Regions from separate parts of the Polaromonas sp. P1_F4 genome, predicted to be linked through region 2. Evidence: predicted binding sites of a transcription regulator. Region 2 holds the regulator's gene; the other holds the start of a gene.
The links. Region 2 encodes sigma-54, which starts transcription at its own class of promoters, with help from an activator protein. Its sites were predicted from a motif close to TGGCANGNAANCTGCTTT; they were not measured.
Positions count from the first base shown of each region.

Region 1 (5,260 bases), on a different contig from region 2:
TAGTCACGCACCGCGCCCACACTGGCGCGTGCCGGCCCGTTCAGGCCGCTGGCGACCATGCCACCCACGGTGGCTTTTGCCCCTGCATCGTCGAAACGGGGCGGCTCGAAGGGGAGGCACTGGCCTTGGGCCGCCAGCAAGGCCTCGAGTTCGGCCAGCGGCGTGCCGGCGCGCGCAGTCACGACCAGTTCACTGGGTTCGTAGCTGATGACACCCGCGTACGGCGTCATGTCGAGGATGTCGCCTTGCAGGGATTGGCCGTAGAAGTCCTTGGTGCCGCCACCGCGAATACGCAGCGGCGTGCCGGCGGCAGCAGCGGCGCGTATCCGCCCGGTCAGGGAGTCCATCACATCATCGGTGTCTGAAGGCATGGCTGGATGGTACGTGGGTATCGCGCCTGGGGCGTTGATCTTTTTGCATGCCGCCTGTTCGGTTTTTTCAGAGGGCGAGGCTCAATCCTCGAAAAAATTCACCGGCAGGCCGGGCACATCCACCCGCATCGAAAACACGCAGCCAGACTCGGGATAGGCCTGCAGCTCGGCAGCCGGCCGGTTGTAGCATGCCGTGGTGATGTAAAGCGTTTGCAGGTCGTCGCCGCCAAAACACGGCATGGTCGGGCATTGCGCCGGCACGGGAATTTCAGCCAGCAACTCTCCTGCCGGCGACAGCTTGAGAAGGCGCGCACCTTCAAACATGGCCACCCAGTAGTTGCCCTGGATATCCACCGCGGCGCCGTCGGGCCGCCCGCCATAGCCGGGCATGCCGAACTGCCAGCCGGCAGGTTTGCCCGGCCATTGGTGGAAAACGCGGCGGTTTGCTATGGCGTTGCTGTCGGCATCCCAGTCCCAGGCATGCGTGGTGTGCGTGGGGGTATCCGTCCAGTACACAGTTGCGGCGTCCGGCGACCACGCCAGGCCATTGGCGATGATGGCGCCGCCTGCCTTGCGCTCCACCACGGGCACGAGGCTGTTGCGGCAGTCGATGGAAAAAAGCTCGGCCACGGACTTGTCCCGTGGTTCGTACATCGTGCCGGCCCAGAAGCGGCCGCGGGGGTCGGCCTTGCCGTCGTTGAACCGCGTCGTGTTGGTGTCATGGCCGGCCCGCATGAGCTGCTGGAGCTCGGCGCCCCACTCGCGGGCGCGGTAAATGCCGTCGCGCAATGCGATCACCAGCCCGCTGCCTTGCCCCTGTGTACGGGCCGGCGCAATGCTGCCGGGCTCCGACGGCATGGGCCAGCTTTGCACCGTCCCCATAAAGACGTTGCAACGGTGAATCTGCCGGCCTGGAATGTCAACCCAATACAGCATTTGCTCGTCGGGATGCCAGAACGGCGATTCACCCAGTTCACTGGGTTGTGCAACAACGGTTTGCCATGTCATGCGGCGTTCCTTGAAAGGCTGAAAAGTGGATAGGCACCCAAGGTTAGCACCGGCAGGGCCACCGCCGGAAACGGCCACCGCAACCCCATCCTGGCGATCGTGCAACGCCCATAAGGCACGCGCCAAAAAAAACAGCCCACCGGCTTGCGCCAGCGGGCTGAACATCCAAAGGAGATACTCAATCAGGGGGCTGCCTGGGGCAGCCCGAATTCGTCTGACTATGAATTAACGGTTGTAGGCGGTCTCACCGTGCGAGGTGATGTCCAGGCCTTCGCGTTCGTCTTCTTCGCTGACGCGCAGGCCGATCGTGAGGTCAACCACCTTGTAGGCGATGAAGGAAACCACACCGGACCAGACGATGGTGATCAGCACGGCCTTGGCCTGGATCCAGACCTGGCCGGCGATCGTGTAAGCGTCAGGCGTCACGGCCGTGGCGGTCACCCAGTCACCCACGAAGCTTGGGCCGCCCAGGGCTGGCGAGTTGAAAACGCCGGTGAGCAACGCGCCCAGAATACCGCCCACGCCATGCACGCCGAACACGTCGAGCGAGTCGTCAGCGCCCAGCAGTTTCTTCAGGCCGTTCACACCCCAGAGACAGGCGAAGCCGGCGATCAGGCCGATGATCAGGCCGCCGCCGATGCCGACGTTGCCGGCTGCGGGCGTGATGGCCACCAGGCCGGCGACAGCGCCGGACGCTGCGCCCAGCATCGAAGCCTTGCCGCGCATCAGCGCTTCACCGACGCACCATGCCAGCACAGCGGCAGCGGTAGCACCCAGCGTATTGATGAAGGCCAGGGCGGCGAAGCCGTTGGCTTCCAGGGCGGAGCCGGCGTTGAAGCCGAACCAGCCCACCCACAGCAATGCGGCGCCAACCATGGTCAACGTGAGGCTGTGAGGGGCCATGGCTTCCTTGCCGTAGCCAATACGCTTGCCGATGCAGAAGGCGCCTACCAGGCCAGCGACAGCGGCGTTGATGTGCACCACGGTACCGCCCGCAAAATCCAGGGCGCCCATTTGCCAGATATAACCGCCCTTGGCGCTCATCGCGTCGGCGACTTCCTTGCCGGTGTAGGCGTCAGGGCCCATCCAGAACCAGACCATGTGGGCAATAGGTGCATAGCTGAAGGTGAACCAGATCGCCATGAACAGCAGCACTGCGGAGAACTTGATGCGTTCGGCAAAGGCGCCAACGATCAGCGCGCAGGTGATGCCGGCAAAAGTGGCCTGGAAGGCTGCGAACACGATCTCGGGGATCACGACACCCTTGCTGAAGGTGGCGCCATTGGCAAAGGTGCCCGCGACGTTGTCCCAGATGCCCTTCATGAAGAGCCGGTCGAAGCCGCCGAAGAAGGCGTTGCCTTCAGTGAAGGCCAGGCTGTAGCCATAGATAAACCACAGCACGACGATCATCGAGAACGTCACCATGACCTGCATCAGGACGGACAGCATGTTCTTGCTGCGGACCAGACCGCCGTAGAACAGCGCCAGGCCGGGCACGGTCATCATGATGACCAGCAGCGTGGAAACCATCATCCAGGCGGTATCACCTTTGTTGGGAACAGGCGCCGGTGCTGCGGCGGCAGCCGGTGCAGAGGCTGCAGCTGCAGCGGCGGGTGCTGTCGCTGCGGCAGGCGCGGCGGCAGAAGCAGCAGCTTCAGCCGGTTTGGCTTCTGCAGCGGAAGCAGCAGGTGCAGCTGCCGGGGCCTGCGCCATCACGGCGCCGGTCGTCAGCAGGCTCAATCCCAATACAAGGGAGGCAAGTAGTTTTTTCATGTCTATGTTCTCTTCGTTTTTTGGGTAAGCCTTACAGCGCTTCCTTGCCGGTTTCACCGGTACGGATGCGCACGACCTGCTCGAGGTTGTAAACAAAAACCTTGCCGTCGCCGATCTTGCCGGTGCGGGCGGCGCCCTCAACCGCTTCAATCACGCGATCCACCAGATCGTCGGAGACTGCTGCTTCGATCTTGACCTTGGGCAGAAAATCGACGACATACTCTGCACCGCGGTACAGCTCGGTATGGCCTTTCTGGCGGCCGAAGCCTTTGACTTCAGTCACAGTAATGCCTTGCACGCCAATGCCGGAAAGCGCTTCACGCACTTCGTCCAGCTTGAACGGTTTAATGATGGCCGTTACGAGTTTCATTTTCAGGTTTCCTCCAGGGATGAATAGGGAAGCAGCATCGTCAAGCACCACCTCAGCCGGATTAAGGCTTTTGTACGAGTCATTGCTGATGGAGTCTCCGTAGAAGCTCCAAAGGTTGGCAACTTGCGTGGACTTCTTAGCAGGTAACGTGCCAAAGACGCTTTGCATGGATGACCGGCCTGCCCCTGAACTTCGAGCGAACCTCCGCAAATTGCACCGGACAGGATGCACCAACAAAGTGCTCACAAACGCACAATTTTGGCGCATAAATCCGAAAAGGCATCATCAAGCCTGTCTTTAGTGCACGGCGTCTTCTGCAACGTTCGTTTCTGGGACGGCCAGCACCAGGAGATCGGCGGCAAGAATGCCATGGCGGATTCTGGTACTGACACAACCAGGCAAGTGCATGGGACGAAAGTGAGTGCCACTATCGGATGCAGCGAGGCACGCCTTTCTGGTGAACCGGCGGGTGGCTTCTCTCGCTAGGCGATACTCGTCTTACGTGAAGGTATGGTGCGCCTGCAACCCGGGATGGCCTCGGGTTCAGTTGTGATGCCGCCTCTGAGGGAGGAAGTTTCGAATGAGCTTGTCTTTAGTGCATAGCCGCGCCTTGTTGGGCCTGGAAGCAAGGCCGGTGCAGGTGGAGGTGCATCTTGCCAACGGTTTGCCCAGCTTTACGCTGGTCGGGCTTGCGGAAACGGAAGTCAAGGAAGCGCGTGAACGCGTGCGCTCGGCCATCCAGAACGCCGGACTGGAATTTCCCGCCAATAAACGCATTACGGTCAATCTGGCACCCGCCGACCTTCCCAAGGATTCCGGCCGGTTCGACCTGCCCATCGCGCTCGGTATCCTGGCGGCCAGCGGCCAGATCGACGCCCGCAAGCTGGAAGGCTATGAGTTCGCCGGTGAGTTGTCCCTGGGCGGCGACTTGCGACCCATTCGGGGAGCGCTTGCCATGAGCCTCGCCCTGGCGCGCCCGGCACGGCTTGCCGCCGAGAAATTGCCGAAGCTGGTTCTGCCAGAGGCCAGTGCCCAGGAAGCAGCGTTGGTCCCCGGCGCTGAAATCTTTCAGGCGCACCATTTGCTAGATGTGGTGAGGCAATTTTTGCCGGGCGACACCCCGACTGAAGCAGGGGAAGGCTGGTCTCGCGTCAAGCCGATCGTGCCTTCGGGGCAGTCCCCGTATCCCGATCTGGCCGACGTCAAAGGCCAGGCGGCGGCCCGACGCGCCCTGGAAATTGCCGCGACCGGCGGGCACAGCGTACTGATGATGGGCGCCCCAGGCTCCGGAAAATCCATGCTGGCACAGCGCTTTGCGGGCCTTCTGCCGGCCATGACCACCGAAGAAGCACTGGAAAGCGCAGCGGTAGCGTCATTGGGCGGCCGGTTCACGCTGGACAAATGGGCGATACGCCCCACCTGCGCGCCGCACCACACGGCCAGCGCCGTTGCGCTTGTCGGTGGTGGTTCCCCGCCGCGGCCTGGTGAAATTTCCCTGGCGCATCGCGGCATCCTGTTTCTGGATGAACTCCCGGAGTTTCCGCGGGCAGCCCTGGAAGCACTGCGTGAACCGCTGGAGTCCGGCACCATCACCATTTCGCGAGCCGCCCAGCGCGCCGAGTTTCCGGCGCGCTTTCAACTGGTCGCAGCGATGAACCCTTGCCCCTGCGGTTACCTCGGCTCGAGCTTGCGGGCTTGCCGTTGTTCGCCCGAACAGGTGTCGCGTTACCAGGGTAAG
Region 1 covers NZ_JBFUBP010000008.1:160,343-165,602, reverse strand. The annotation lists gene glcE (glycolate oxidase subunit GlcE) at 1-371, opposite strand, end outside; gene AC1DYQ_RS16785 (SMP-30/gluconolactonase/LRE family protein) at 453-1,379, opposite strand; gene AC1DYQ_RS16780 (ammonium transporter) at 1,605-3,152, opposite strand; gene glnK (P-II family nitrogen regulator) at 3,184-3,522, opposite strand; gene AC1DYQ_RS16770 (YifB family Mg chelatase-like AAA ATPase) at 4,103-5,260, shown strand, end outside.
Region 1: a site for sigma-54 is predicted at 3,659-3,676, ahead of glnK (P-II family nitrogen regulator). Genes of this name have one in related genera too.

Region 2 (5,260 bases):
CTTCTTCGCCCCAGGCGTTTTGTGCCTGCTCGCGGCCGGGATTGGCAGAACGGTCCCGCGATGTCTCGAAGGCGGGTTCTTCACGCGTGTCGCCCTGATCACCGCTGTCCCGGTTCAGCGGCTGGCCAAATTCGTCGATGGGCTGGTTGCGGTGGTCCTGCTGCACGCGTCCTTCGGCATGTCCTTGCTGGCGGCGCTGGTCGCGTCCCTGCAGGCCGGTGATGCCGGCCACGCCTGCCACATCGATCCGTTCGCCGTAAGGCGGATTCACCAGCATCACGCCCGAAGGCGCGGGCGGCATGCGCTGCAGTGCGTCGCCGCCGCGGAATTCCACCGCATTGGCTACGCCGGCACGCTCGGCATTGCGTTCGGCGAAATCGACCATGCGGAAGGACACGTCGCTGCCGAACACCGGCGCGGTGGGTTCGGTGATGGCGGCTTCGGCCTGGTCCAGCAGGCCATCCCACACATGGCCCTGGAAGGGCAAGTATTTCTGGAAGGCAAAGCGTCGGTTGATGCCGGGCGCAATGTTGCAGGCGATTTGCGCGGCTTCAATCGCGATGGTGCCCGAGCCGCAGCAGGGGTCATAGAGCGGCACGCCTTCTTTACAGAGCTGATCCCAGCCGCTGGCGGCAATCATGGCGGCGGCCAGGGTTTCTTTCAGCGGGGCATCACCCTTGTCTTCGCGCCAGCCGCGCTTGAATAGTGGCTCGCCCGAGGTGTCGATATAAACCGTGACGGTGTCCGTCGTCAGGTGCACGTAGACGCGCACGTCGGGCCAGCGCGTGTCGACGCTGGGCCGCACGTCGTCGAACTTGGCGCGAAAGCGGTCGGCGATCGCGTCCTTGATCTTCAGCGCCGCGAAGTTCAGGCTTTGCAGCGGACTGTGCTGGGCGGTGATCTCGACCTTGAAGGTCTGCTTGGGCGTGAACCAGATTTCCCAGGCCACATTGGCGGCAGCGTTGTAGAGGTCTTGTTCGCTGCGGTACTGGTTGTGCTGCAGCTCGATCAGCACACGCTGCGCCAGGCGGCTGTGCAGGTTGAGCTGCAGCGCGTCGCGCCACGAAGCCTGCAGCTGCACGCCGGCGCGCCAGGCTTTGCCGTCGATCCCGGTGACACGCTTGACCTCGGTGGCCAGCAGGGTTTCGACGCCTGCGGCGCACGGTAAAAACAATTGGAGTTGATTCATGACTGACTTTGAGGGACGGGCAGCGCGGCCTGGTTGGCGGCTAGAGTGATTTGCGCAGGTTGGCGGGCGCGATGCGGAGCGCCTCGCGGTACTTGGCCACGGTGCGGCGTGCGCATTCAATGCCCTGCTCCTTGAGCATTTCGGAAATCTGGTTGTCGCTGAGCGGCTTCTTGAGGCTTTCTGACGAGACAAATTGTTTGATGAGCGCGCGCACCGCTGTGCTGGAAGCATTGCCGCCGGTTTCGGTGCCGAGCGCGGAACCGAAGAAATACTTGAGCTCGAAAGTGCCGAAAGGGGTGCCCATGTACTTGGCCGTGGTCACGCGTGAGATGGTGGATTCGTGCAGGCCCAGTTCGTCGGCAATTTCGCGCAGCACCAGCGGGCGCATGGCGAGTTCGCCGTGCGTGAAGAAGTTTTTCTGCCGCTCCACGATGGCGCTGCTCACGCGCAGGATGGTGTCAAAGCGCTGCTGGATGTTCTTGATGAACCAGCGGGCCTCCTGCAGGCGCTGCTGCAGCGCCTGGCCGCCCTGGCCCTTGTGCTGCTTGAGGGCATTGGCATAAATGTCGTGCACGCGCAGGCGCGGCATGACGTCGCCATTGAGCGAAACCTTGAAGCCCCGGCCCGATTTGATGACGATGACGTCGGGCACGATCAGGTTGCGCTCCACGTTTACAAAGCGGCGTCCGGGCTTGGGGTCGAGCCGGCCTATCACCGTGATCGCACCCTTGATGGCGGCTTCGGTGAAACCGCACAGGTGAGACAGGCGCTTGACGTCGCGCTTGGCCAGCAGCTCCATCGGTTGCTTGCACATGGCAATGGCGGCGCGGGTTTCCTCGCAGTCCTTGCAGTCCAGCAGCTGCAGACTCAGGCATTCCGCCAGGTTGCGCGCACCGACACCGGCAGGCTCCATGTGGTGCAGCAGCTTGAGCGCCATCGCAAAACGCTGCTCCAGCTCTTCCGCCTGCGCCATGTCATCTTTTGCTAGACCGGCCGCGAGCGACGCCAGGCTGTCTTCAAGGTAGCCGTCGTCGTTGAGCGATTCAATGAGGAAGTGCAGCGCGGCGCGGTCTTCTTCCGACAGGCGCAAGCTCAGCGATTGCCGGTGCAGGTGGTCCTGCAGCGACTCATGGCTGCCCGTGAGGTCGGAGGCCTCGGCTTCGCTCTCTTCATTGTTGTTCTTGCGCGCCGGTGCGTCACTTCCCCACTCGCTGTCGTCGGGCGCGGTTTCTACCGTGCCATCGCCTTCCCAGCTTTCCTCGAGCTTGGGCTCCGCACTGACTTCTGCGTCATTCGGGGTTGCAGCACTGGTCTCGTCGGCGCCGCCAGCTATCGAATCCGTAGCAGATTCAAACTCGCGGCTGTCCTGGCTGACCGGCGTGTTGATGTGCTCCAGCCCAAACTCTTCGCGCACCGCCGTCTCTTCCGACACTTCCAGGAACGGGTTTTCGTCGAGCATCTGCTCGACCTCCTGGCTCAGCTCAAGCGTCGACAGCTGCAACAGCCGGATCGACTGCTGTAGTTGAGGTGTCAGCGCAAGATGCTGCGAGACGCGTAATGACAGACCTTGTTTCACTGGACTTTCAAACTTGCGGAAGGTTGAGGCGATACGTCTTTAACCAGCGGGCGCCGCGGAACTGGCTTTGCCAGGCCGCAGGCGCCGTCCCTGGAGGGGGAGAGGGAGCTACACGAAGTGAGCGACAACAGGGGGGAGCCATCTTCTTACATCTTGAAGTGCTCGCCCAGGTAGACGCGGCGCACATCGGCGTTGTTCACGATTTCGGAAGGCGTACCCTGGGCCAGCACGTGGCCGTCGCTGATGATGTAGGCGTGGTCGCAAATGCCAAGTGTTTCACGCACGTTGTGGTCGGTGATCAGCACGCCGATGCCGCGCGATTTGAGGAAGCCGATGATGCGCTGGATTTCGATCACGGCAATGGGGTCGATACCGGCAAAGGGCTCATCCAGCAGGATGAAGCGCGGCTGGGTTGCCAGCGCCCGCGCGATTTCGACCCGGCGGCGTTCACCGCCGGAAAGCGCCGGCGCCGGTGAATTGCGCAAATGATCTACCCGCAAATCCTGCAGCAGCGCGTCGAGCCGCGACTCGATGTCTGCGCGCCCAAGCGGTTTTCCGGCTTTATTGAGCTGCAGCTCCAGCACAGCACGCACGTTTTCTTCCACCGTGAGCTTGCGGAAAATCGACGCTTCCTGCGGCAGGTAGCTCAGGCCCAGGCGGGCACGCAGGTGAATCGGCATGTGCTCGACCGATTCGCCGTCAATGGAAATTTCGCCTGCATCGGCGCGCACCAGGCCCACGATCATGTAGAACGAGGTCGTTTTGCCGGCACCGTTGGGGCCCAGCAGGCCCACGACTTCGCCTTTTTGCACGGACAGCGAAACGTCCTGCACCACCTTGCGGCTGCCGTACGATTTTTGCAGACCTTGCGCAACAAGGCGACTGGGGGTCAAGGCAGGAGCGGCCGGGGCCGCTGAAGTGTCAGTCACCACATCCATCTGTGCAGGTCTTTCTAGTTCTTTTCATTGCCCAGCGTCGTGCTGGGGCGCAGAACCGGGGCGGGGCCTGCGGGCGGCGCCGCGACGGGTGTCGAGGCTGTCGCGCGGGGTGACAGCATGGCGCGAACCCGCCCCGTGGGGTTGCTGGCCGTGCGGTTTTGCGCCCCCCCATCCACGGTGAAGACGTCGGTGTTGTTGTCGTAAACGATCAGGCTGCCGGTGGTTTCGTCCACCAGGGTGGCGCCGTTGTAGCGGCGCACCACCGCCCGCTTGATGAACTTCACCAGGTCGGCACGGCTGTCATATTCAATGCGTTCGCCTTCGCCTTCGATGTATTCGTCTACGCCGTCACGCTTTTTCCGGTAAAACGCCAGCTTGCCGGGCGCCGCGACGGACACCGCCTGCTGGTAGCCCTCGGGATCCTGCATGACGTCAACGCGCTCGCCGCGCACGATGGTCGTGCCCTTGGTAATCACCACATTGCCGGTAAAAACGCTGGTTTGCTTCAGGTCGTCATAACGCAGGGCATCTGCCTCCGCGTTCATGGGTTTGTCCCGATCAGCTTTTTCGGCAGCGGCCGGGAAAGCCGACCCCAGCGCCAGGATGACCGGCAGGATGAGGGAAAAAATGGGGTGTTTCATAAGGCACGAATCTTGCTGCTTGGTGTTGGGTCATTGTAGCCACGCCAGCTGCGGGAATGGCTTACTCCGAAAAAGTAGGGGCATAAAAGCCATAAAAAAACCCGCCGTGCAAAGGGCGGGTTTTGGAAAAGCAGGCGCCGACCTGGCTTTGCCGGGCCTTACTTTTTGGCGTTGCGGGACTGCCCAACCAGGTAATCGGTAACCTGCAGCGCCCGTGCCATGGTCTGGGTCAGGGAGCCTGTGGTGTAGTAACGTCCTGCGATACCCAGTGCGGGAACGCCGTCAACCTTGTACAGGTCCTGAAGTTGCGTCGCTTTGCGTGCTTTGGTCGTCACCGAAAAGGAGTTGTACATCTCCGCAAACTTGGCCTTGTTGAGGCCCTGTTTTTCAGCCCAGGCAATCACCGCATCGGCGGTATTGAGCGGCTGTTTTTCTACGTGAATGGCGTTAAACACCTTTTTATGCAGTTCTTCGACCTTGCCCATGGCCTCGAGCACGTAATAAAGGCGCTGCTGGGGTTCAAAGTCTGGACGGAAGGACACGGGCACGCGCCTGAGCGTGACGTCTTTCGGCAACTGCTTGGCCCAGGCTTCGAGCTGGGGCTCAAAGGCGTGGCAGTGCGGGCAGCTGTACCAGAAGAACTCCACGACTTCAACCCGGCCTGCGGGTGCCTCGGTCGGAACGGGCTTGTCCAGTGTCAGGTAATCAACACCTTCCTTGAAGGCGTTGGCCTGGGCGCGTGCCGCGGTAGACAGCGTCGTGCCGCCCAAGGTAGCAGCAGCCATGGAGGCGGCAGAAAGCGAAAACTCACGGCGTTGCATCAAATTTTTCTCCTGAATGACGGTAATACTCGTACGGGTTGGTACAGCGGCCGCTGAAAAAGTTCAGTCGCCCCGCAAAGTGTCAGCGCTGGACC
Region 2 covers NZ_JBFUBP010000007.1:107,362-112,621, reverse strand. The annotation lists gene AC1DYQ_RS15380 (THUMP domain-containing class I SAM-dependent RNA methyltransferase) at 1-1,189, opposite strand, end outside; gene AC1DYQ_RS15375 (RNA polymerase factor sigma-54) at 1,230-2,765, opposite strand; gene lptB (LPS export ABC transporter ATP-binding protein) at 2,912-3,703, opposite strand; gene lptA (lipopolysaccharide transport periplasmic protein LptA) at 3,718-4,344, opposite strand; gene AC1DYQ_RS15360 (thiol:disulfide interchange protein DsbA/DsbL) at 4,503-5,165, opposite strand; gene AC1DYQ_RS15355 (SPOR domain-containing protein) at 5,248-5,260, opposite strand, start outside.